DNA from 2 places in the Streptomyces sp. NPDC044106 genome. Region 1 is predicted to be linked to the other one. Evidence: riboswitches for the same ligand, from Rfam matches in the RefSeq annotation. Region 1 holds a riboswitch; the other holds the start of a gene.
What was found. A riboswitch is a leader RNA that binds a small molecule or an ion and turns the genes downstream of it on or off. The one in region 1 is predicted to bind glycine.

Region 1 (11,691 bases):
CGGCCAGCTCGTCGCGGTGCTTCTCGATCTTGGCGCGCAGGTCATCGACGTCGATCTCGCCGTCGTCGGCGGTCTTGACCACGACGACCTTCATGCCGGCCATGACGGCGCTCGCGGCGTTCGTGCCGTGCGCGGACGACGGGATGAGGCAGACGGTGCGCTGCTCGTCGCCGTTGGCCCGGTGGTAGCCGCGGACGGCGAGCAGACCGGCCAGCTCGCCCTGCGAACCGGCGTTGGGCTGGAGGGAGACCTTGTCGTAGCCGGTGACCTCGGCGAGCTGCTCCTCCAGCTCACGGATGAGCGTGAGGTAGCCCTGCGCCTGCTGGGCCGGGGCGAAGGGGTGCAACTGCCCGAACTCGGGCCAGGTGACCGGCTCCATCTCGGTGGTCGCGTTGAGCTTCATGGTGCAGGAGCCCAGCGGGATCATGCCGCGGTCGAGGGCGTAGTCGCGGTCGGCGAGCTTGCGCAGGTAGCGCAGCATCGCCGTCTCGGAGCGGTGCTGGTGGAAGACCGGGTGGGCGAGGTAGGTGTCCTGGCGCAGCAGGCCCTCGGGCAGCGTGTCCGCGACGGTGGCGTCGAGCGACTCGACATCGGCGTCGACGCCGAACGCGCGCCAGACGGCGGCCAGCTGCGCCCGGGTGGTCGTCTCGTCGCAGGCGAGGGAGACGTGGTCGGCGTCGACCTGGCGGATGTTCACGCCACCCTCCCGGGCGGCGTGCACCAGCGCCTCGGCCCTGCCCTCGACGCGTACGGTCAGCGTGTCGAAGTACGCGCCGTGGACGACCTCGAAGCCGCCGGCCGTGAGCCCCGCCGCGAGCAGCGTGGCGTAGCGGTGGGTGCGCCGCGCGATGGACTTCAGGCCGTCGGGCCCGTGGTAGACGGCGTACATTCCGGCCATGACCGCCAGCAGCACCTGAGCGGTACAGATGTTGCTGGTGGCCTTCTCACGGCGGATGTGCTGCTCGCGGGTCTGCAGCGCAAGCCGGTAGGCCTTGTTGCCGTCGGCGTCGAGGGAGACGCCGACGAGTCGGCCGGGCAGGCTGCGCGCGAACTTCTCGCGCACCGCCATGTATCCGGCGTGCGGGCCGCCGAAGCCCATCGGGACGCCGAAGCGCTGCGTCGTGCCGACGGCGATGTCGGCGCCCAGCTCGCCGGGCGAGGTGAGCAGCGTCAGGGCGAGCAGGTCGGCGGCGACGGTGACGACGGCGCCGATCTCGTGCGCCTGATCGATGAGCGGCTTGATGTCGCGTACGGCTCCGGAGGCGCCCGGGTACTGGATGAGGACGCCGACGACACCGCGCTCGGCGACCTCGGCCGGAATGCCGTCGCTCAGATCGGCGACGACGACCTCGACACCGGTGGGCTCGGCGCGGGTCCGGATGACCGCGATGGTCTGGGGCAGCGCGTCGGCGTCGACGACGAAGGCGCCGTTCTTGACCTTGCCCATGCGTCGCGACAGGGCCATGGCCTCGGCGGCGGCGGTGCCCTCGTCCAGGAGCGAGGCCCCGGAGGTGGGCAGGCCGGTCAGCTCGGCGACCATGGTCTGGAAGTTGAGCAGCGCCTCGAGACGGCCCTGCGAGATCTCCGGCTGGTACGGCGTGTAGGCGGTGTACCAGGAAGGATTCTCCATGACGTTCCGCAGGATGACCGGCGGGGTGAAGGTTCCGTAGTAGCCGAGGCCGATCATGGAATCGAGGACCTGGTTGCGGTCCGCGAGGGAGCGCAGTTCGGCAAGGACTTCGGCCTCGGAGCGGGCACCCGGCAGGTTCAGCGCCTCGGCGTTCTTGATCACATCCGGCACCGCGGCGGCCGTCAGCTCGTCGAGCGAGCCGTATCCGACCTGGGCGAGCATCTTGGCCCGCTCTTCCGCATCGGGCCCGATGTGCCGCTGCTCGAACGGAATTCCCTGTTCGAGCTCGGAGAGCGGGATGCGATTGGTGGCAGTCATTGCGGGAGGCCTCCTGGTCTGCACGACCTGCGAGGGGTACCACGGCGCGGGTACCCGGACGGCCTCCCCCTCTGTCATCTCAACCTGAGAGCTTCACAGGCCTGCCTGTCGACAGACCTGCTTTCACCGTCGGTGAGGAAGGGTTCCGAACGTGCCCGCCCGACGCCCGCCCTGCTTTCCAGAGTGACCTCGTCCGTGCGGTACGGGTGCCTGAGAGATTCCGGGGAGGATTTGCTCCTTCGGCGCCTCCGGGAGCGTGTTCCGGAGAGCTCTCCCGCACGGGGTCAACAGCCGTACGCCAGCCTACCAGCGGGGACCACGGCCGTTCCCTCGAGTGGCCGCCTGCCCCGAAGTGCTCTTTCGTAGTGACTACGAACGACTAAGGATGAGTTACGCCCGATTTCGTCAGGCCGCGACCCGTTGGAGGGCCCGTGCAGACCGACATCGATCCGCGCAACCTGATCGGCCGCAAGGCGTTCGACCGGAACGGGACCAAGATCGGCACGATCGACGAGGTCTACCTCGACGACGCCACCGGCGCCCCGGAGTGGGCCGCCATACGCACCGGCCTGTTCAGCCGCGACGCCTTCGTCCCGCTGGAGCCCAGCGAGCTGACCGGGGACGGCACCGTACGCATCCCGTTCGAGCGCGCACTCATCAGGGACGCCCCCGACTTCGGAGTGGGCCGCCACCTCTCGCCCGAGCAGGAGCTCCAGCTCTACCACCACTACGGCCTGGACACGGCGCCACCGCCCTCCGCACCCCCTCCCGACCAGAGCTTCGGCCGCATCGCGGGCACCGAGGGCCCCTGACCCCGCTGCGGGAGCGAGAGCCCCCAGCAGACGCGCCCCCGTCCGCCGCCGACTTTCAGCCTTGCTCCCCCACCTCCGCACGAGCCGCACCGGACACCGCCTCTACCACCGCTCCAGTGGCCGCCTCCCCATCCGGGCCGGCGGCCACCAGCGGCAACGGCTCGGCAGGAACGAGGTCCGGGTCGTCGGTCCGGAACGTCCGCACCCGTCCTGGCGCCGAGTACGGCGTCTCGAAGCGCACCGTCACCCGCCCAAGCCCGCTCCCCTGCACCCACCCGTGCCCGTACGCGGCGTGCCGCACGTCGTGACCGGCCGGCCACCGCCGCTCGACCGGCACCACGGGCTCCTCGGCATCCTCCACCGCCTGTACACCCGGCTCCCGGGGCACATCGGCCTCGTCCCCGGGCGCACCGCCTTCACCGGCTCCGCCCTCGACCGTCTCCGTCGCGGCGGCCTCCGCCTGGGACTGCGCGAAGAGGTCCTCCTGCGTGTAGTCCGTGAGGCCGGAGACGCCCACGCCGAGGAGCCGCACGCCACCCGTGGTGTCCACGGACTCAAGGAGCCGCGCCGCGGCCTCCCGCACCACCCCGGGGTCGTCCGTGGGCCCGCGCAGCGTCTCGGAGCGCGTCAGCGTCGAGAAGTCGAACCGCCGCACCTTCAGCACGATGGTCCGCCCCGAGTGGCCCGCCGCCCGCAACCGCTGCACACAGCGCTCGGCGAGCCGCGCGACCTCCGCGCGGACCCGCACCCGGTCGTGGATGTCCACGTCGTACGTGTCTTCCACACTGACCGACTTCGTGTCCCGCTCGGCCACCACGGGCCGCTCGTCGTGCGCGAGCGCCATCGCGTACAGCGATCCCCCGTGCGCCCTGCCGAGCAGCCGCACGAGCTCGTCCTCGCCCGCCTCCGCGATCTCCTCCACCGTGGTGATTCCGGCCCGCCGCAGGTGGTCCCCCGTGGCCGGCCCCACCCCCGGCAGCGTACGCACCGACATCGGTCCGAGCAGCGCCCGCTCCGTGCCCGGCGCTATCAGCCTGAGCCCGTCAGGCTTGGCCTCCTCGGAGGCGATCTTGGCCAGCATCTTGGAGACGGCGAGCCCCACGGACCCGGTCAGCCCGGTCACCGCCCTGATGTCCGCCCGCAGCCGCTCCCCCACGGCCCTGGCCGACTCCTCGTCGTCGGCGACACCGCCCGCCTCCAGGTCCACGAAGGCCTCGTCCAGGCTGAGCGGCTCCACGAGCGGCGACAGCTCCCGCAGCAGGCCCATCACCTGCTCACTGACCTCGCGGTACAGCCCGAAGCGCGGCACGAGATACGCGGCGTTCGGCGCGAGCCGTCGTGCCTGCCCCATGGGCATCGCCGAGTGCACGCCGAAACGACGCGCTTCGTAGGAAGCGGTGGCGACCACACCCCGCGGCCCCAGACCGCCCACCACCACGGCCTTTCCGCGCAGGCTGGGTTTCGCGGCCTGCTCCGCGGACGCGTAGAAGGCATCCATGTCCAGATGCAGGATCGTCGGCGCGCTTCTCACACCTCTGATGCTGCCCTATGCCACTGACAACGCTGCCCGAGGCTGCCTACACGGCCTTGTTGCGGCGCCTGGCCAGCTCGTCGGCCGGGTTGTGCCCGACGAGCGTCTCGCCGGTGTCGATGCGCTCTCCGTGCAGCTGGGACAGCGCGGCCTCGACATCACGCCATACGACGCCCACGGCGATCCCGAAGACCCCCTGGCCGCCCTGGAGCAGGTCGTGGACCTCGCTGGGCGACGTGCACTCGTAGACCGTCGCGCCGTCGCTCATCAGCGTCATCCGTTCCAGGTCCGTGAACCCGCGCTCCCTCAGGTGCTGGACCGTGGTGCGGATGTTCTGGAGGGAGACGCCGGTGTCGAGGAACCGCTTCACGATCTTCAGGACGACCACGTCGCGGAAGCTGTAGAGGCGTTGCGTACCGGAGCCGCCCGCGGCCCGCACGCTGGGCTCGACCAGGCCGGTACGCGCCCAGTAGTCGAGCTGTCGGTAAGTGATGCCCGCGGCCGCGCACGCGGTGGGACCGCGGTAGCCGATCTGCTCGTGCCCGGACGTCGCGTCCCCGCTCCCCTGGACCGCCATCGGTCGATTCGGAGAGTGACCGGTCGCCCCGCCGTGGAGCGGGTACGGCCCGCCCACCGCCGTACCGTCGCCGCTGCTTCCCACGCCGACCTCCCTCCTTGACCTGCCTTCTCGACGGTAGGCAGTCGCCAGGGGCTCGTCAACGATCGCCACACTCGGCACGCCGAGTGATAATCACCCTGAGAGTGGTTTCGCGTGCCTCACCGCGGGGAAAGGCTAGCCGAATGGCCCGACGCGGGCCGCCCGAGACGGCTCACTGGCTGTTGGTGCCGAAGTCCTCGGGCGAGATCTGGTCGAGGAACTCGCGGAACTTCTCCACCTCGTCCTCCTGCTCGTCCGGGATCGCGATACCGGCGTCGTCGAGGACCCCGTCGCTGCCGAAGATCGGCGTCCCGGTGCGCAGCGCCAGCGCTATGGCGTCGGACGGCCGGGCGCTCACCTCGACCCCGCTGGCGAAGACCAGCTCCGCATAGAAGACACCGTCCCGCAGGTCGGTGATGCGCACTTCGGAGAGCTCCTGTCCCACCGCTTCCAGCACGTCCTTGAACAGGTCGTGGGTCAGCGGCCGTGCGGGTGCCATGCCCTGCTGTGCGAAGGCGATGGCGGTCGCCTCACCTGGTCCGATCCAGATGGGAAGGTACCGGTCGCCTCCCACTTCACGCAGGAGCACGATCGGTTGGTTGGAGGGCATTTCGACCCGGACACCTACGACGTCGAGCTCGTTCACACAGCAACCCTAGGACGTGGTCGGCAGGTTTGGGTAGTCGGGCACCCGCCGAGTACCGGCCGGGCGTGGTCCGGGTCAGGGCAGTCTGACCCCGAGCGCCGTCTGCACGAGCGCCGAATGGAGCCTGCCCGTGAGTCCCGCCAGCTCTTTCGTACGGGCCTCCGCATGGGCCCTGGTCTGCGGATTACGGTGCCGCCGCAGCGGTGCGACGACCTGGTCCACGAGCCCGGCCTCGCGCTCGGCGGCGGCCTTCATGGCCCGCAGGTGCCGTGGCTCGATACCGAACCGGCCGAGTTCGAGGACGAGCGAGGCGACCGTGACGGCCTCCGCGTCGTACCCGCCGTCCGGCAGCTGTGCGACGAGACCGTACGCCTCCCACTCGCTGAGCTGCACTTCATCGATCCCGGCGGCGGCCAGCAGCTCGGCACGGCCCACGCGGGCCACCGTCGGCCCCTCGGCCTCGTCCAGGCCCTGCGCGTCCCCGCCGTCCCGCTGGCGCCCCAGCGACGGCATCGGAGGCCGCTCACCGCGCTCCAGCGCGTCGAGATGCTCCCGGATGACCTTGAGCGGCAGGTAGTGGTCCCGCTGCATCCGCAGCACGTGCCCGAGCCGCTCGACGTCCTGAGCACTGAACTTCCGGTAACCGGACGGCGTCCGCTGGGGCTCGATGAGCCCCTCGGTCTCCAGAAAACGGATCTTGGAGATCGTGACCTCGGGAAATTCGTCGCGCAGGACGTTCAGCACGGTACCGATGCTCATCAGCCGACGGTCCGCGGCGGCGGTGCCGAAGTCGGCACCGCCCCTCGGTGTTTGAAGCATGGACCTTCCCTGGGGATGCCCCCCGGACGGCGTCTGGGGGTGGTTCAGATGCCCCGCTGGCTCGCGTAGAAGACCAGCCGGTACTTGCCGATCTGCACCTCGTCACCGTTCGAGAGCGCGACGGAGTCGATGCGCTCACGGTTGACGTATGTGCCGTTGAGGCTGCCCACGTCCGCGACGGTGAAGGAACCGTCCTGGACACGACGGAACTCCACGTGGCGACGCGACACCGTCACGTCGTCGAGGAAGATGTCGCTCTGCGGGTGACGCCCCGCCGTGGTCAGCTCGCCGTCGAGCAGGAAACGACTGCCCGAGTTCGGACCGCGGCGCACGACGAGCAGCGCGGAACCGAGCGGCAGCGCGTCCACGGCCGCCTGCGCCTCCGGGGAGAGCGCGGGAGACAGGGTCTGCCCCGTCGTCTCGGCGTCGTAGGCCTCGAGACCCGAGATGGAGATCGTCGAGGTCGTCTCGGACGGACGCTCCGGCGCGGCTCCGGCCCGCAGCGGCGCACCGCAGTTGGAGCAGAACCGGCTCGCCTCGGCGTTGCGGTTCCCGCACCTCGTACACACCAGGGCCATGGACTGGTCCTCCTGCCGTGGCTGCCCCGCAGGGGCATTCGATGCGTACGGGCCGGGGGTAAACCCTCCACCCGTACCTGAGGTTGAAGGTTCTCCGAAACCTATGCGGCCGGGACCGGCAGGGTCAACAGATGACGCGCCCTGTCCGCCCGAAATGTCACCACCTGGACCAGCGACCTGATCGCGGAACATCGGGCGCTCGGCTCCCTGCTCCTCACCATCACCATGGCGCGGGGCACGATGACGGGCAGTGGCCGGATTGCCGCTGTCCTCTCGTGCGCTCTTGCCGAACAACTTCGCAAACAACTTCACGGGCGATTCCCCTTGACCGAAACAGACCCGCCCGTGGGGCAGGACGAACCCTGATTGCACACACCGGCATTCATCGGTGAGCCAGACATCCTCACAACGTCCGTGTCCACCAAACAGTTTCCACCACGCACCACGCTTCCGGTGCGCCGACCCCCCGCAACCTCATGCCCTCGCCTCCCGGCGCCCACGCGCCCGCCCCTCACTGGGAGGACGACCGAGCGTAGTCAGGCTGCTTCGCAGGTCGCAAGGCGTTCACAACGATCTTCTCCGAGCGTTCCACGGTCACCGTGGCCTGCTCCTTCTCCAGAGTCTGCACCACGCCTCCCGGGATGTTCAGCGCAGGTTCGAGATCCTGCGGCTTGCCGATCACCTTGAAGAGGTACGGTTCGCCGACCTTGTGACCGTCCACCCGTACGCCACGGCCGCCGCCGGCGTCCGACAAGTACGTGTTGGCCACGACGCGTACGTCATTGACCTGGATCGCCTCGGCGCCGGCGGCGCGCAACTCCTGAATGGCGTCAAGCAGCATGTCCGCCTTGATCGCCCCCCTCTTGTCCTCGATGGTCAGCGTGATGCCGGGCCCCTGAGCCGCCACGGTGCCGGCCAGGATGCCGAGTTGCCTCTCCCGCTCGACCGTCTGCTTGCGGGCCTCTTCGGCCTGGTCCGAGCTGTTCTCCAGCCCGGTCCGCTGGTCCTCGAGACGTCGCTTCTCTTCTTCCAGACGCTGAGTTCGGTCATCCAGTTCATCGAGGATGCGTACGAGATCTTCCTGTCTCGCACCGCGCAGTGCGCTGCTGTCGCTGTTGGACCGCACCTGGATGGCCAGACCGAGCCCGAGCACGAACAGAAGCAGGGCCACGATGAGTTGAGGGCGCGTCACTCGCGGCGGCCACAGCCCCTGCGCCAGCCGCTGGCGGCCGGTGAGCTGCGGCTTCCGTCCGGGCTCCGGCGGTACGGGCGTCTCGGGCGCGCTGGGGACCTCCGCCGGGAGTTCCTTGCGCCGGTTGTACTCGGGCCTCTCGTCGGAACTCATCGGCGTCACGCCCTGAAGACGTGCCGACGGATCGCCGCGGCGTTGGAGAAGATCCGGATGCCGAGGACCACGACGACGCCGGTGGACAGCTGGGCGCCGACGCCCAGCTTGTCCCCCAGGAACACGATCAGCGCGGCCACCACCACGTTCGACAGGAACGACACGACGAACACCTTGTCGTCGAAGATGCCGTCGAGCATGGCCCGCAGCCCGCCGAACACGGCGTCGAGAGCCGCGACGACGGCAATCGGAAGGTACGGCTCGACCACCGCCGGAACCTCGGGCCGAACCAACAATCCGGCCACGACTCCCACGACGAGGCCCAGTACGGCGATCACGATGTGCCCTTTCCTGCCTTCGGCTCTGCTGTACGTACGGTCACGCTGGGCGCTGCCGGCAGCCGGAGCTCGTCCGACACGGAGATGCTGGTCCGGATGCCGAAGTTCTCCTGCAGAGCATGCAGGTACTGACCGTCGGAGCTGTTCTGGAACCGGGTACTCAAGCGCTTCGCGTCCCCCACCGCGAGCACCGTATACGGCGGCACCAGCGGTCTGTTGTCGACCAGTATCGCGTCACCCGCGGCCCTGATCGCCGACAGCGCGGTGAGGCGCTGGTCGTTGATGGACACCGCTTCGGCGCCCGACTGCCACAGGCCGTTGACGACCCGCTGCATGTCGTGGTCGCGCACCCGACCGGTGTCGGAGAAGTCGGCGCTCTCACGGGGTCCGCCGCCGCCCTGGTCGGCCTGCTTCTTGTCGTCCACCACCAGCTTGACGCCGGGCCCGTGGACCTCCGTGGCGCCGGAGAGGAGCCCCACCAGCTCGCCCTGGCTGCCGCCGTGCTCCTTCAGCGCGGCCTCCTGCCGCTCTCCGACATCGTCGCGGAGTTTGTCCACGTCATCCTCGAGCGCGTCGGCGCCCGCCGTCGCCTCTTCGACGCGGTCGATGAGCTCCTCGCGCTCCTTGGCCACCACCGGCGCCTCTATCCGCGCCTGCGCGGCCCCCACGGTGACCACCAGCGCCGCGAGCACGAGTCCGGCCGCGAGTCCCAGTTTGGCCCGCAGTGGGCGGGGCACACCACTGGCCCCTCTGGCCTTCTTGCGGGCCGCCGCCTCCGCGTATCCCTCGTCCAGGCTGTGGTCCATGACGGTGGTGAGCAGCGACATGGACGCGTCCGGACGCCGAGGGCGCGAGGGGGTGCTCCGAACGGGGGGCTGCTGCGGCATGCCGCACATCGTCGCACGTCGCGGGCGCTACCTCCGAATGGCCCCACCGGCGCGCCGGGCGGCACCCGTCGCGGGTGCCGCCCGGTGCCGGGGCAGGTCAGCGGCCGGCGCTGTCCACCACCGTCGACCACTCGTCGAGCAGCGCCTGGGCGGACGCGTCGTCGGGCCCTTCGGCCCACAAATGGGTGACGGCCTCAGCGGGGTCGGGCAGCACGAGCACCCACCGCCCGTCGCTCTCCACGACCCGCACGCCGTCAGTGGTGTCCACGGACCGCTCTCCGGCCGCCTCCACCACGCGCCGCATGACCAGGCCCTTGACGGCCCACGGGGTCGCGAGGTCGCGCCGCTGCACATGCGCACGCGGGATGCGCGCGTCGATCTGGCTCAGCGTGAGCTGCGTACGCGCCACGAGGCCGATGAGCCGCACGAAGGCGGCGGTGCCATCGAAGACGCCGCTGAACTCGGGGACGATGAACCCGCCGCGTCCGTCGCCGCCGAAGATGGTCGAGTCCTCGCGCCCGACCCTCGTGAGATCGTCCGGCGACGTGGTCGTCCACTCCACCTGGGTGCCGTGGTACGCCGCGACCTGCTCGGCGATGCGCGTCGTCGTCACCGGCAGCGCCACCCGCCCGCTGCGCCGCTCGGCGGCGACCAGGTCGAGCATGACCAGCAGGGCCCGGTCGTCCTCGACGATCCGGCCCTTCTCGTCCACGAGCGACAGCCGCTCGCCCACCGGGTCGAACCGCACGCCGAACGCGGCCCGGGCGGACGCCACGATCTCCCCGAGCCGCACGAGCCCGGACCTGCGGGCGTCGGCGGTCTCGGTGGGCCGCGACTCGTCGAGCCCCGGGTTGATGGTCAGGGCGTCCACCCCGAGCTTCCCGAGGAGGCTCGGGAGGACGAGTCCCGCGCTTCCGTTGGACGCGTCGACGACGACCTTGAGTCCTGATTCGGCGACACCTGTGGTGTCCACGTTCCGCAGCAGGGAGCCCGTGTAGGAGTCGTAGACACTGGACGGGAAGTGCAGATCGCCGATCTCACCGGGGAAGGCCCGCCGGTACTCCTGGCGCGCGTACACCCGGTCCAGCTTCCGCTGGCTGCCCTGCGACAGGTCGGCGCCCTGCCCGTCAAAGAACATGATGTCGACGGAGTCCGGCACGCCGGGAGTCGTCCGGATCATGATTCCGCCGGCGCTGCCTCTCGCCGTCTGCTGACGGGCGACCGGCAACGGCACGTTCTCCAGGTCCCGTACGTCGATGGCGCTGGTCTGCAGTGCCGAGATCACCGCCCGCTTCAGGGCCCGCGCACCACGCGAGTGGTCACGCGCGGTGGTCACGGTGGAGCCCTTCTTCAGGGTTGTCGCGTACGCGCCCGCAAGGCGTACGGCGAGCTCGGGCGTGATCTCCACATTCAGGATGCCGGAGACCCCGCGCGCTCCGAAGAGATGCGCCTGCCCCCGGGATTCCCAGATCACGGACGTGTTGACGAACGCACCGGCCTCGACCGTCTTGAATGGATAAACTCTGACGTTGCCCTGAACGATCGATTCTTCACCGACCAGGCACTCGTCACCGATGACAGCGCCGTCCTCGATACGCGCGGCACGCATGATGTCGGTGTTCTTGCCGACGACGCAGCCCCGCAGATTGCTGTGCTGTCCGATGTAGACGTTGTCGTGCACGACCGCCTTGTGCAGGAACGCGCCGTCCTTCACCACGACGTTCGACCCGATGACAGTGTGCTCACGGATCTCGACGTTCGCCTCGATCTTTGCGTAGTCACCCACGTAGAGCGGGCCGCGCAGTACGGCGTCGGGGTGCACCTCGGCCCCTTCCGCGACCCATACGCCGGGCGAGATCTCGAAGCCGTCGAGCTCGACGTCGACCTTGCCCTCCAGCACGTCGGCCTGCGCCTTGACGTAGCTCTCGTGCGTACCGACGTCCTCCCAGTAGCCCTCGGCGATGTAGCCGTAGATGGGCTTGCCCTCTTTCATGAGCTGCGGGAAGACGTCACCGGACCAGTCGACCGGCACATCGGCCTCGACGTAGTCGAAGACCTCGGGCTCCATCACGTAGATGCCCGTGTTGACCGTGTCGGAGAAGACCTGCCCCCAGGTCGGCTTCTCGAGG
Region 2 (11,691 bases), on a different contig from region 1:
TCGATCGCCTCCTTGGCCACCGAAAGCAGCTCGGTGTCCTGCGGCGCCTGGTCCTCGGCGTTCTCCGGGTGGTGGCACGCCACCTGGTGACCGGTGGCGAGCGCCGTCAGCGGCGGCTCCTTCGTCGCGCAGATCGCCGTCGCCTTCCAGCACCGCGTGTGGAAGCGGCAGCCGGCGGGCGGGTCGATCGGCGAAGGGACGTCGCCGCGCAGCAGGATCCGCTCGCTCTTGACGCCGCGCCGCTTGGGGTCGGGCACGGGCACCGCGGAGAGCAGCGCCTTGGTGTAAGGGTGCATCGGCGTGGAGTAGAGGTCCTTGCGGTCCGCCAGCTCCACGATCTTGCCGAGGTACATCACCGCGATGCGGTCGGAGACGTGCCGGATGACCGAGAGGTCGTGCGCGATGATCACGTACGTGAGGCCGAGCTCGTCCTGGAGGTCGTCGAGCAGGTTGACCACCTGCGCCTGGATGGACACGTCGAGCGCGGAGACCGGCTCGTCGGCCACGACCAGCTTCGGCCTGAGTGCCAGCGCCCGCGCGATGCCGATGCGCTGGCGCTGGCCGCCGGAGAACTCGTGCGGGTAGCGGTTGTAGTGCTCGGGGCTGAGCCCGACGCGCTCCAGCATCTCCTGCACGGTCTTCTTCACGCCACCCTCGGGCTTGACGCCCTGGAGCTTGAAGGGCGCGCCGACGATCGTGCCGATGGTGTGCCGGGGGTTCAGCGACGAATACGGATCCTGGAAGATCATCTGTACGTCGCGGCGGAGCGGACGCATCTTGGCGGTGTTGAGGTGCGTGATGTCCGTGCCCTCGAACTCGACACGGCCCCCCGTCGGTTCCAGCAGCCGCGTGATCAGCCGGCCCATCGTCGACTTGCCGCAGCCGGACTCGCCGACCACGCCGAGCGTCTCACCGGGGCGTACGTCGAAGGAGAGCCCGTCGACCGCCTGCACCGCCGCGACCTGGCGCTGGAGCAGCCCCTTCTTGATGGGGAAGTGCTTCACCAGGCCGTCGACCTTGAGCAGCGGCTCGGGCGAGCCCTTCGTCTGCGCCGGGATCGTCATCTCCTGGCCCTTCGCGGTGTCTTTGGCGTCTTTCCGGTCCTTCGCGGCATCGTTCACAGCTTCGGCGCAATCTCTTCGGTCCAGATCCGGGTGCGCTCGTCCTGCGACATGTGGCAGGCGGAGTAGTGCCCGTCGGCGACCAGGCGCAGTTCGGGGCGTTCGCGGCGGGTGATCTGGTCCTTGGGGATGTCCGCGTAGGGGCAGCGCGGGTTGAAGGCGCAGCCGTTCGGCAGGTTGATCAGGCTGGGCGGGGAGCCCTTGACCGGGATGAGCCGCTCGGTCTCCTCGCGGTCGATGCGCGGCATCGAGCCGAGCAGGCCCCAGGTGTAGGGGTGCTGGGGTTCGTAGAAGACCTTCTCCGCGGTCCCGCGCTCGACGCACCGGCCGCCGTACATGACCAGGAGCTCGTCCGCCATCTCGGCGACCACGCCCAGGTCGTGCGTGATCATGATGACGGCGGAGCCGAACTCCTTCTGCAGGTCCCGGATGAGGTCGAGGATCTGCGCCTGGACGGTCACGTCGAGGGCGGTCGTCGGCTCGTCCGCGATGAGCAGCTCGGGGTTGTTGACCAGCGCCATCGCGATCATCGCGCGCTGGCGCATACCGCCGGAGAACTCGTGCGGGTAGGAGTCGACGCGCTTGTCGGGCTGCGGGATGCCGACGCGGTCGAGCATCTCGATGGCGCGCTTGCGGGCTGTCTTCTTGTCGACGTCGTTGTGGACCCGGTACGCCTCGGTGATCTGCTTGCCGATGGAGTAGTACGGGTGCAGCGCGGAGAGCGGGTCCTGGAAGATCATCGCCATCTCACGGCCGCGCAGCTTGCGCACGTCGTTCGGGTCCGCGCTCAGCAGCTCCTTGCCGTCGAGCCAGATCTCACCGGAGATCCGTGCCCTGCGGGCGCCGTACTGGCCCGCGGTGTGCAGGCCGAGGATGCCGAGCGAGGTGACCGACTTGCCGGATCCGGACTCGCCCACGATGCCGAGGGTCTTGCCCTTCTCCAGCTGGAAGCTGAGCCCGTCGACGGACTTGACCACGCCGTCGTCGGTCGGGAAGTGCACCTTGAGGTCGCGCACCTCGAGGAAGGCGGAGGGAGCGGGCGAGTCGGCGACGGGCTCGCCCACCGCTGCTCCGCTCTTGGACAGTTCGGTCATCCCAGCCTCACTCGCGGGTCGATGACGGCGTACAGAAGGTCGACGACGAGGTTGGCCACGGCGATCGCGAGCGCCGCGCACAGGGTCACGCCGAGAATGACGGGCAGGTCCTTGCTGCTGATGGCCCTGACCGCTTCGAGGCCGAGCCCCGGCAGGTTGAACGTGGACTCGGTGAGCACGGCGCCGCCCATCAGGACGCCGAGGTCGAGTCCGAAGACGGTGAGGATCGGCGTCATCGCGGAGCGCAGCGCGTGCTTGCGGATGACGGCGGCCTCGCCGAGTCCCTTGGCGCGCGCGGTGCGGATGTAGTCCTCGCCGAGCACTTCGAGCATGGTGGCTCTGGTGAGGCGGGCATACATCGCGGCGTTGAGGAAGGCGAGGACGATCCACGGAAGGATCAGGGTCTGGAGCCAGACCCCGGCCGAGTCCTCGGTACTGAGGCTGTCCGCGATCTTCACCCACCCGAGCTGGTGGACGAAGATGCCCATCGCGATCATGCCGGTGAAGAAGACGGGCAGCGAGACACCGCCGAGGGCGATGGTCATCGCGGAGCGGTCCCAGATGGACCCCCGCTTGAGCGCGGAGACGACACCGGTGGCGACACCGGCGGCGAGCCAGAGGACACAGGCACCGGCGGCGAGCGCGGCGGTGACGGGCAGGGCGTCCTTCAGGGTCTCCCAGACGGGCGCCTCGGTACGGAAGCTGTAGCCGAAGCAGGGCGCGGGGCAGTGCGTGACGTCACTGCCGTTGACGTAGTCGCGCCCCATCGGGATGCCCTTGATGAACTCCCAGAACTGGACGAGCAGCGGGTCGTCGAGTCCCAGTTTGGTCCGGATGCCTTCGATCTGCTCGGCTCCGGTGGCCTTGCCGGCGAAGAGGACGGCGATGTCCTGTCCCGCCCACTTGGGCAGCATGAAGAAGACGGTGAAGGTCGCGAGCAGTACGACCAGCACCATGATGATTACGGCGATCAGGCGCCGGATGAGATAAGCAAGCACTGTGCGCGGCCCGGCGGTGGCCGGGGCCCCCTTGTGAGGGGTCCCGGCCATCGCCCGGGGCCATCACCTGCCCTTCGGACTGGCGGGATTCGGCGGCGGTGGGACAATCAACTACTGCATCCCTTGCGGGAGTTGCCCGGTGGTGCCGGGTGTTACTTGACGACGCCGAGCGAGGCGTAGTCGTAACGGCCGTTGTAGCCGTCCGACATGTAGGCGTTGGTCAGCCGCGACCCGCGCCAGGTGATGTTCTTCTCGTACAGGAAGGGCATCCAGTCGGCCTGGTCGAGGATCTTCTTGTCGAGCTTCTTGTAGACCTCGCCCGCCTCGGCCGGGTCGGTCTTCGCGATCGCCTCGTCGAAGAGCGCGTCGATGCCCTTGTCCTTGATCTGCGACTCGTTGTAGTTGCCGGTCGGCATCAGGAAGCGGCTGTCGAACAGCGGCTGCGCGTAGCCCTGGCCGGACGGGAAGTCCGGGCCCCAGCCGCTCATCGTCATGCCGTAGCCGCGCTTCTTCACGACGGACGGCGAGCCGGTGATGCTGGAGGTGTCGGCGCCGTCGAGGGAGTCGACCTGGACCTTGATGCCGACCTTCTGGAGCGACTGCTGCAGCGATTCGGCGGCGTCGACCTCACCCGGGTTGTTGCTGCGGGCGGTGAGCTTGGTGGAGAAGCCGCCGGGCTTGTCGCACTGCTTCAGCTCGTCCTTGGCCTTGGCGACATCCGGCTTGCCCTTGCGCGCAAGCACGCCGTACGGGTCGTACTTGCTGTAGCCCGGGATCGCCACGGGGAAGGTGCTGTTGGCGATGTCGCCGGCCGCGACCTTGCCGCCGCGGGTCTGCTGGAGGCTCGCGAAGTCGGTCGCGTAGAACACGGCCTTGCGGCAGTGCACGTTGTCGAACGGCTTCGCGTTGTGGATGAGCGCGACGTAGCGCACGAAGGACGTGTGCATGTTGTCGACGTTGCCGCGGTGGTCCGTGACGGCGCTGACGCGGCCGGACTGGGTCATGCCCGTGCCGTTGATGTCGACGTCGAAGTCACCTTCCATCAACTTCTTGTCGTTCTCCTCCTGGTTGGCGGAGAACGTCACGTCGATCTTGTCGGGCAGCGCCGCGCGGATCGGGTCCGAGGACTTCTTCCACTTGTCGTTGCGGACCAGCACGATCTTCTTGCCGGCCTTGTACTCCTGGAACTTGTACGGGCCCGCGGAGAACGGCCGCTGGGTGTACTTGGCCTTGGTGTCCTTGGCCTCCTTCACCGGCGAGCCGGTGGGCATGGCCAGGAACTGCTCGAAGTCACCGTTGGGCTTGGGCAGTTTGAAGATGATGGTCTGGTCGTCGGGGGTCTCGATCGCGTCGAGGCCGCCCTTGTCCTTGTAGGGACCCTTGTACTTCTTCTTCGGGTCGAGCGTCTGGCGGATGTAGCCGGGACCACCGGTGATGGTGTCCGTCGCCCAGGCGCGCTCGATGCCGTACTTGATGTCCTTGGAGGTCAGCTTGGAGCCGTCCTCCCAGGTGAGACCGGAACGCAGCTTGTACGTGTAGGTCTTGCCGTCGTCCGAGATCTTCGCCGTGGAGGTGGCGAGGTCGGGGACCAGCTTCGTGCCCGCCTTGCCCGGCTTGGTGTCGTACGTCACCAGCTGCCGGGTGTAGAAGCGCATGAAGTCCCACGTCATGCCGTAGTAGGCGCGCTGCGGGTCGGCGGAGTCGAGGTCCTGCTTGCCGACCATCTTCAGCGTGCCTCCCTTCTTCTTCGAAGGGTTGGCGATCTTGTTCAGTGCCGCGTTGTAGCCGGCACCCTTGGAGTCGCTGTCGCCACCGTCACCGCCGCCGCACGCCGTGGTGGTCACCAGCGCCGCGACGACGAGGGCCGCACCGCTGGTGAGCCGTCGTTTCGTGGAACCTGTGGGCATTTTCTCGTAACCTCCGAGATCGCGGTCCCTGGCCTTGTGCTGCCGGAGAACCATGGTTATAGCCACCTGACATGCGGCAGGGGCAAGCCAGTTGGGACCTTCTAGCGCGTCCCCTTCGGGTCGAGCGCATCGCGCAGCCCGTCGCCGAAGAGGTTGAAGGCCAGGACGGTGATGAAGATCGTGACGCCCGGGAAGACCATGAACATCGGGTCGTGCTCGTACGTCTTGAGCGCGTCGCGCAGCATGCCGCCCCAGGAGGCCGTCGGCGGCTTGACGCCGGCGCCGAGGAAGCTGAGGGCCGCCTCCGTGAGGATGTTGGTCGGGATCATCAGCGTCGCGTAGACGGTGATGGGGGCGACCAGGTTGGGCAGCAGTTCACGGAACAGGATGTGGCGCTTGCCGCCGCCGAGGCTGCGGGCCGCCTCCACGTACTCGCGCTCACGGAGCGAAAGCGTCTGCCCCCTGACGATCCGTCCGACGTACGGCCAGCCGAAGAAGCCGATGACCATCACGAGGATCGCGACGCGCACGCTGGTGCCTTCGAGGCCGAGCAGGTCGTCGGGGAGCACGGAGACCAGCGAGATGATGAAGAGCAGCTGCGGGAACGAGAGCAGCACGTCCATCACGCGGCTGATCAGCGCGTCGATCCAGCCGCCGAAGTAGCCGGCGATGATCCCGAAGAGGGTGCCGAGCGCCACGGCCACGATGGCCGCGAGGAAGGCGACAAGGAGCGAGATCCGCGCGCCGAAGACGATCCGGCTGAAGACGTCGCGGCCCTTGTTGGGCTCGACCCCGAAGAGGAAGTCGCCGCTCACGCCGCCAAGGGAGCCGGTGGGCAGGCCGGTCAGCTCGTCGAGCTTCTCCTGGTGGAAGTCGTTGGGCGGGTGGCCGAAGAGGCTCACGAGCAGCGGCGCGAAGACGGCGACCAGCACCAGCACCAGCACCGTGATGCCGCCGGCGAGGGCGACCTTGTCCCGCTTCAGGCGGTTCCAGGCGATCTGCTTGAGGGACCGGCCCTCGACCTTCTTCACCCCTGCATCAACTGCGGGAGCGACGTCCTCGGTCGGGTCCGCGTCCGCAGGTGTGTCATGCAATGGTGCCGTCATCGTGGCAGGGACCCCTCTCAACCGGTGGTGACCGGCCCGCACTTGCCGCTGTAGCGACGTGATCAGTCCGTCGTACACAGGGGGCGAAGGCCCCTTGGAGCGGGAGTCTTCATCCACGTCGCGATCTGTTACCAGACTTGACGGGGAAAGGATGCGCAACCGTGATGCTGATCGAGGTGTTCCGTTATCCGGACGCCAGTGAACGAGGGTCGAACACGGGGCAGTTGGGGTGCAATGCGCCACTGGAGCCCATAGGGCCCCACCCGCATCACAACGGACATCACATCCGTCGGTGCTGCTCAGTGCCGCTCAGCGCTGCCCCGGCTGCCCCGGCTGCTTCGTGCTGCTCAGTACTGCGCCGGGTAGCCGTAACCGCCGGCCGGCGCCGGAGCGGGCTGGGCCTCGCGGTCGTAGAACGGGCGGGCGTTGGCCCGCAGCCACATCGCGACCGGGTCGTCCTCGTCGGACATCGCGACCGTCGAGACGGGCAGGCCCTCGGGGACGGCGGGGATCGACTGCTGCATCATCGTGCGGACCGTGTCGACGGACGGCGGTGACGTGTCGTACACGTCGAGGCCGATGGCCAGATATGGCGCCCCGAGCGCGGGCTGCACCCAGGCGCGGCGCAGCGAGCGCACGACGGGGGTACGGTGCGCGTTCTGCGTGAGGAGGGCGTAGAACTGCGGGATCTCGATGCCCGGTTCGGTGAGCCGCAGCGGCCCCGCGGGCAGCAGGTCCAGGCCGGAGGCGATGCGGCGCAGATCGAGCCAGGGCACACCGACGCCGCCGCCCGGCGCGTGCGGGTTGAGCCAGAGGCCGTAGTGGTCGGGGTAGAGGGTGCGGGCGGCGTCGATGCCGCGCACCACTTCATAGCTGCGGTTCCAGCCACTGGCGGAGAGCTCCTGGGCGGAGGTCACACAGGGGGCGTAGCCGAGGCCCTCGACCTCCATGTTCCCGTACTGGGCGTCGGGGGACCCGGCCTGGCCGTGCCAGAGCAGCATCCACACGCGGTCGGCGGCGAGGGCGCGCAGCAGTGCCTCGTACGCGTCGTAGCGCCCCGGGGTCACCTGGCGCAGCAGCTGCTCGACCTGTCCCCGGGCGCTCGAACCAGCTCGTGCAGGGGAGACCCCATCGCCCGCGGCCGTGCCCGACGCACTCACCCGTAACCGCCCCTTCGCTTCGCACCCGAACTACCCGAGAATCCCGTCGCCGGGCACGGATGTGCCCCGACCCGGTCATGGAACCAGCTTAAGCGGCGATCCTGACACGGACTTGACGTACGACCCCTGAAGGGCCATGCGTACCGCGCCCCGTGTCCGGGGGCCGCCGGGGTGATGGCACAGGCGCTCAAGGACAGGCGCTCAGGCCGGGCGCTGGTAGAACGGCCGCACCCGGGCGCGCAGCCAGTCGCCCACCGGGTCCTGCGCCACGTCGAGCAGGACGAGGTTGACCGGCCACGGGACCGGGACCCGGCCGAGCGCGCGGCCGAGGGCCTCCATGGGCAGGTCGCGGGCGTTCCCCTCCCAGCTGGACAGCTCGACGCCGACGAAGAGCGTCGGCTCGTCCGTCTCGACGCTCGCCAGGCAGCGGCGCGCGGTGAGCACGACCCCGGCGGCCTCGAACTCCTGGCCCGCGGCGGCCAGGAAGTCCACCGGATCGTGCTGCCAGTCCGGCTCGAACAGGCGCACCCGGCCTCCGGTGGCGGGCCCGTCGAGCTCGGTGCGGCCGGCCCTGGCGAGCTCGGCGACGGCGGCGGGCGGGAGCGGGACGCCGACGGTGCCGTCAGGGTTCAGCGCGACGCCCAGCTGCGGGGGGAGGCCGCGGGCGAACTCGACGGCGGGCGCGACGGTGCGGCCCATCCGGTCGGCGGCGTCGCCGAGCGCCTGGCGGAACTGCTGCTCGGAGCTGAAGACGGGGACGTACGCCTGGCCCTCGATCTCCAGGGTCGGCAGGTCCAGGGTGCCGCTGTCGGGGCCGCCGCCGTTCGGCAGCGGGATCCATATGTGGCTGCGGCCGAGGACCTCGACGATGCGGGCGCCCGCCGACGCGTCGGCGCCGAGGGAGGCCGCGAGGACCTCCTCCAGTTCGTTGCCCGGCCATCCGCCGTGCGGATGGGCGTGTGCCTGCGCCGGAAAGTCCATCTGTCCGTCCAACCCCTGCTCGCGACCGCTCTGCCTGCGGCTCGAACCCTAGCGCCGGGCGCCCCCGCGGTCGAAGGCGATCCCCCGCAGCACCCGCGCCGCGTCCCGGTCGAGGAGCACCGCCGAGCCGCAGCCGCGCGGCAGGTCGCCGCGCTCGGCGGCGCCGACGAGGCGCCCGAAGGTCCTGCGGTGGCGCGCGAAGGCGTACCGGGAGACGCCGCGGCCGCGTTCGCGCTGGCCCCGCAGCGCCGTGTCCACGGGCACGTCGAGCAGGACGAGGTGCAGGGCGGCGCCGCGCCGGACGGCCTCGCGGGCGAGCCAGCGGCGCACCCACGCCTGGGTGCCGCAGTCGTGCACGACGACGCTCGCCCCGGAGCGCAGGGTGCGGCGAAGGCCCGCGTAGTGCACGAGGCGGACCAGGGGGCGGTAGAGGGCGTACGGCAGCAGGCGCGGCAGGCGGCCGGCCCAGCGGTCCCGGGTGTCCTGGGAGTCGATGCGGGGGCCGGTGACGGCCTGGCGCATCAGTGTCGACTTTCCGCTGCCGGGCAGCCCGGAGACGACGACCAGGTCGCCCTCGTCGAAGGTGAGGCGGTGCGGGCCGTGTCCCGCCCGGCGGCGCAGGTCGCGGACGACGGCGACGGGGAGCGGGCCGCAGCCCTCCGTGGCCGGGGCGGTGGCCTGCGCGGGCAGCGCCACTCCGGTGGTCGTGGCATACACACTGGTCCTGCTGCGCACCGTGATCGGCCTCCCCATAGCGGTCACGTACTGCTTTCTCCGGCAAGTGTAAAGAGAAGGTAATGCGGCACAAGGTCATTCGGGGCGGCGTGATCCGTGCCCGGTCACGGGTCCCCCCGGACAGAGTCGCGTGCAATGATGTGCGCGCCAACTCCATACCGGCCGTTTGAATCCGCGCGGGAGAGTCTCCGGAGCCAGCATGCGCTGGGTGTCCGGGGCGCCGAAGGAGCAAGTCCCTCCCTTGAATCTCTCAGGCCCCGTACCGCGCGGGCGAGGCACATCTGAAAAGCGGGCCGCCTTCGGCGGTCCCACCCAAGGTGCAAGCCGGGACATCTCGTAGGTCGAGACGCTCTCGGCGAACCTCTCAGGTTCCGATGACAGATGGGGAGGATCGACCTCGCCCGTCCTGCCCTGGGAGTTCCTTCATGAGCACTGCCCGCCTGACCGCCCTCGACGCCGTACATCGGTCGCTGGGCGCGACGATGACCGATTTCGCGGGCTGGGACATGCCGCTGCGGTACGGCAGCGAGCGCGACGAGCACAACGCCGTGCGCACCAAGGCCGGTCTCTTCGATCTCTCGCACATGGGCGAGATCACGGTCACCGGACCCGAGGCCGTCGACTTCCTGAACTTCTCGCTGGTCGGCAACATCGGCTCCATCGGTGTCGGCCGCGCCCGCTACACGATGATCGTCGCCGAGGACGGCGGCATCCTGGACGACCTGATCGTCTACCGCCTCGGCGAACCCGAGGCCCCCGAGTACATGGTGGTCGCCAACGCCTCCAACGCGCAGACCGTCCTTGACGAGCTGAGCGCCCGCGTCGAGGCGTTCGACGCCGAGGTCCGCGACGACCGCGAGGCGTACGCGCTGCTCGCCGTCCAGGGCCCGGAGTCCCCCGGCATCCTGAAGTCCCTCACCGACGCTGACCTCGACGGCCTGAAGTACTACGCCGGTCTGCCGGGCACCGTCGCGGGCGTCCCCGCCCTCATCGCCCGCACCGGTTACACCGGCGAGGACGGCTTCGAGCTCTTCGTCTCCCCCGCCGACGCGGAGAAGCTGTGGGGCGCGTTGATGGAGGCCGGTACGCCGGTCGGCATGGTCCCGGCCGGCCTCTCCTGCCGCGACACGCTGCGCCTTGAGGCGGGCATGCCGCTGTACGGGCACGAGCTGACCGCCGGTCTCACGCCGTTCGACGCGGGCCTCGGCCGGGTCGTGAAGTTCGAGAAGACGTCGCGGTCGGAGGATTTCGTGGGCCGCGCCGCTCTCGCCGCCGCGGCCGAGCGCGCCGAGACCGCCCCGCCGCGCAAGCTGGTCGGCCTGATCGCCGAGGGCCGCCGCGTCCCGCGCGCCGGCTTCCCGGTGGTCGCGGACGGCAAGGTCATCGGCGAGGTCACCTCCGGCGCCCCGTCCCCGACGCTCGGCAAGCCGATCGCGATGGCGTACGTCGACGCGGAGCACGCGGCCCCGGGCACGCCGGGCGTCGGCGTGGACATCCGCGGCAGCCACGAGCCGTACGAGGTCGTGGCCCTGCCGTTCTACAAGCGCCAGAAGTGACGCTCGTAGCGACGCGCCCCGCGTGGGCACGGCGTCCGGCGCCACAGAAGTGACCCCACGCACACCGTCCCCGTTCCGCAGCACCCACCCGCGTACAGGAGAATTCAGGACATGAGCAACCCCCAGCAGCTGCGTTACAGCAAGGAGCACGAGTGGCTGTCGGCCACCGACGCCGACGGCGTGGCGACGGTCGGCATCACCGAGCACGCGGCCAACGCGCTCGGTGACGTCGTCTTCGTGCAGCTTCCGGAGGTCGGCGACACGGTCACCGCGGGCGAGACCTGCGGCGAGCTGGAGTCGACCAAGTCGGTCAGCGACCTCTACTCCCCCGTGAACGGCGAGATCGTCGCCGCGAACCAGGACGTCGTCGACGACCCCTCGCTGGTCAACTCCGCCCCGTTCGAGGGCGGTTGGCTGTTCAAGGTGCGCATCACGGGTGAGCAGGACGAGCTGCTCTCCGCCGATGAGTACACCGCCTTCGCCGCCGGCTGACCCATACCGATAGGGATCGTGTGATGTCGCTTCTCAACACCCCTCTCCACGAGCTGGACCCGGACGTCGCCGCCGCCGTCGACGCCGAGCTCCACCGCCAGCAGTCCACCCTGGAAATGATCGCCTCGGAGAACTTCGCTCCGGTCGCCGTCATGGAGGCCCAGGGGACGGTCCTCACCAACAAGTACGCCGAGGGCTACCCCGGCCGCCGCTACTACGGCGGCTGCGAGCACGTCGACGTCGCGGAGCAGATCGCGATCGACCGCATCAAGGATCTGTTCGGCGCCGAGTACGCCAACGTCCAGCCGCACTCGGGCGCCTCCGCCAACCAGGCCGCCCTCTTCGCGATCGCCAAGCCCGGCGACACGATCCTCGGCCTCGACCTGGCGCACGGCGGCCACCTCACCCACGGCATGCGCCTGAACTTCTCCGGCAAGCAGTTCAACGTGGTGCCCTACCACGTGGACGAGGCCGGCCTGGTCGACATGGCCGAGGTCGAGCGCCTGGCCAAGGAGAACAGCCCGAAGGTGATCATCGCGGG

Region 2: it holds a riboswitch for glycine, as region 1 does, so the genes downstream of both, gcvT (glycine cleavage system aminomethyltransferase GcvT) here and gcvP (aminomethyl-transferring glycine dehydrogenase) in region 1, are expected to answer to the same signal.

The regions. Positions count from the first base shown of each region.
Region 1 is NZ_JBWKFZ010000007.1:407,949-419,639, forward strand. It holds gene gcvP (aminomethyl-transferring glycine dehydrogenase) at 1-1,948, opposite strand, end outside; glycine riboswitch at 2,137-2,235, opposite strand; gene AC07DI_RS15415 (PRC-barrel domain-containing protein) at 2,380-2,760, shown strand; gene AC07DI_RS15420 (DNA polymerase IV) at 2,816-4,291, opposite strand; gene AC07DI_RS15425 (MerR family transcriptional regulator) at 4,338-4,952, opposite strand; gene AC07DI_RS15430 (bifunctional nuclease family protein) at 5,122-5,595, opposite strand; gene ftsR (transcriptional regulator FtsR) at 5,671-6,414, opposite strand; gene AC07DI_RS15440 (FHA domain-containing protein) at 6,459-7,421, opposite strand; gene AC07DI_RS15445 (DUF881 domain-containing protein) at 7,504-8,337, opposite strand; gene AC07DI_RS15450 (small basic family protein) at 8,343-8,675, opposite strand; gene AC07DI_RS15455 (DUF881 domain-containing protein) at 8,672-9,571, opposite strand; gene AC07DI_RS15460 (sugar phosphate nucleotidyltransferase) at 9,660-11,691, opposite strand, start outside.
Region 2 is NZ_JBWKFZ010000018.1:43,308-54,998, reverse strand. It holds gene AC07DI_RS29410 (ABC transporter ATP-binding protein) at 1-1,064, opposite strand, end outside; gene AC07DI_RS29405 (ABC transporter ATP-binding protein) at 1,118-2,215, opposite strand; gene AC07DI_RS29400 (ABC transporter permease) at 2,212-3,213, opposite strand; gene AC07DI_RS29395 (ABC transporter substrate-binding protein) at 3,366-5,120, opposite strand; gene AC07DI_RS29390 (ABC transporter permease) at 5,222-6,226, opposite strand; gene AC07DI_RS29385 (enhanced serine sensitivity protein SseB C-terminal domain-containing protein) at 6,574-7,305, opposite strand; gene AC07DI_RS29380 (enhanced serine sensitivity protein SseB) at 7,588-8,367, opposite strand; gene AC07DI_RS29375 (AAA family ATPase) at 8,416-9,120, opposite strand; glycine riboswitch at 9,270-9,377, shown strand; glycine riboswitch at 9,378-9,493, shown strand; gene gcvT (glycine cleavage system aminomethyltransferase GcvT) at 9,528-10,658, shown strand; gene gcvH (glycine cleavage system protein GcvH) at 10,770-11,150, shown strand; gene glyA (serine hydroxymethyltransferase) at 11,174-11,691, shown strand, end outside.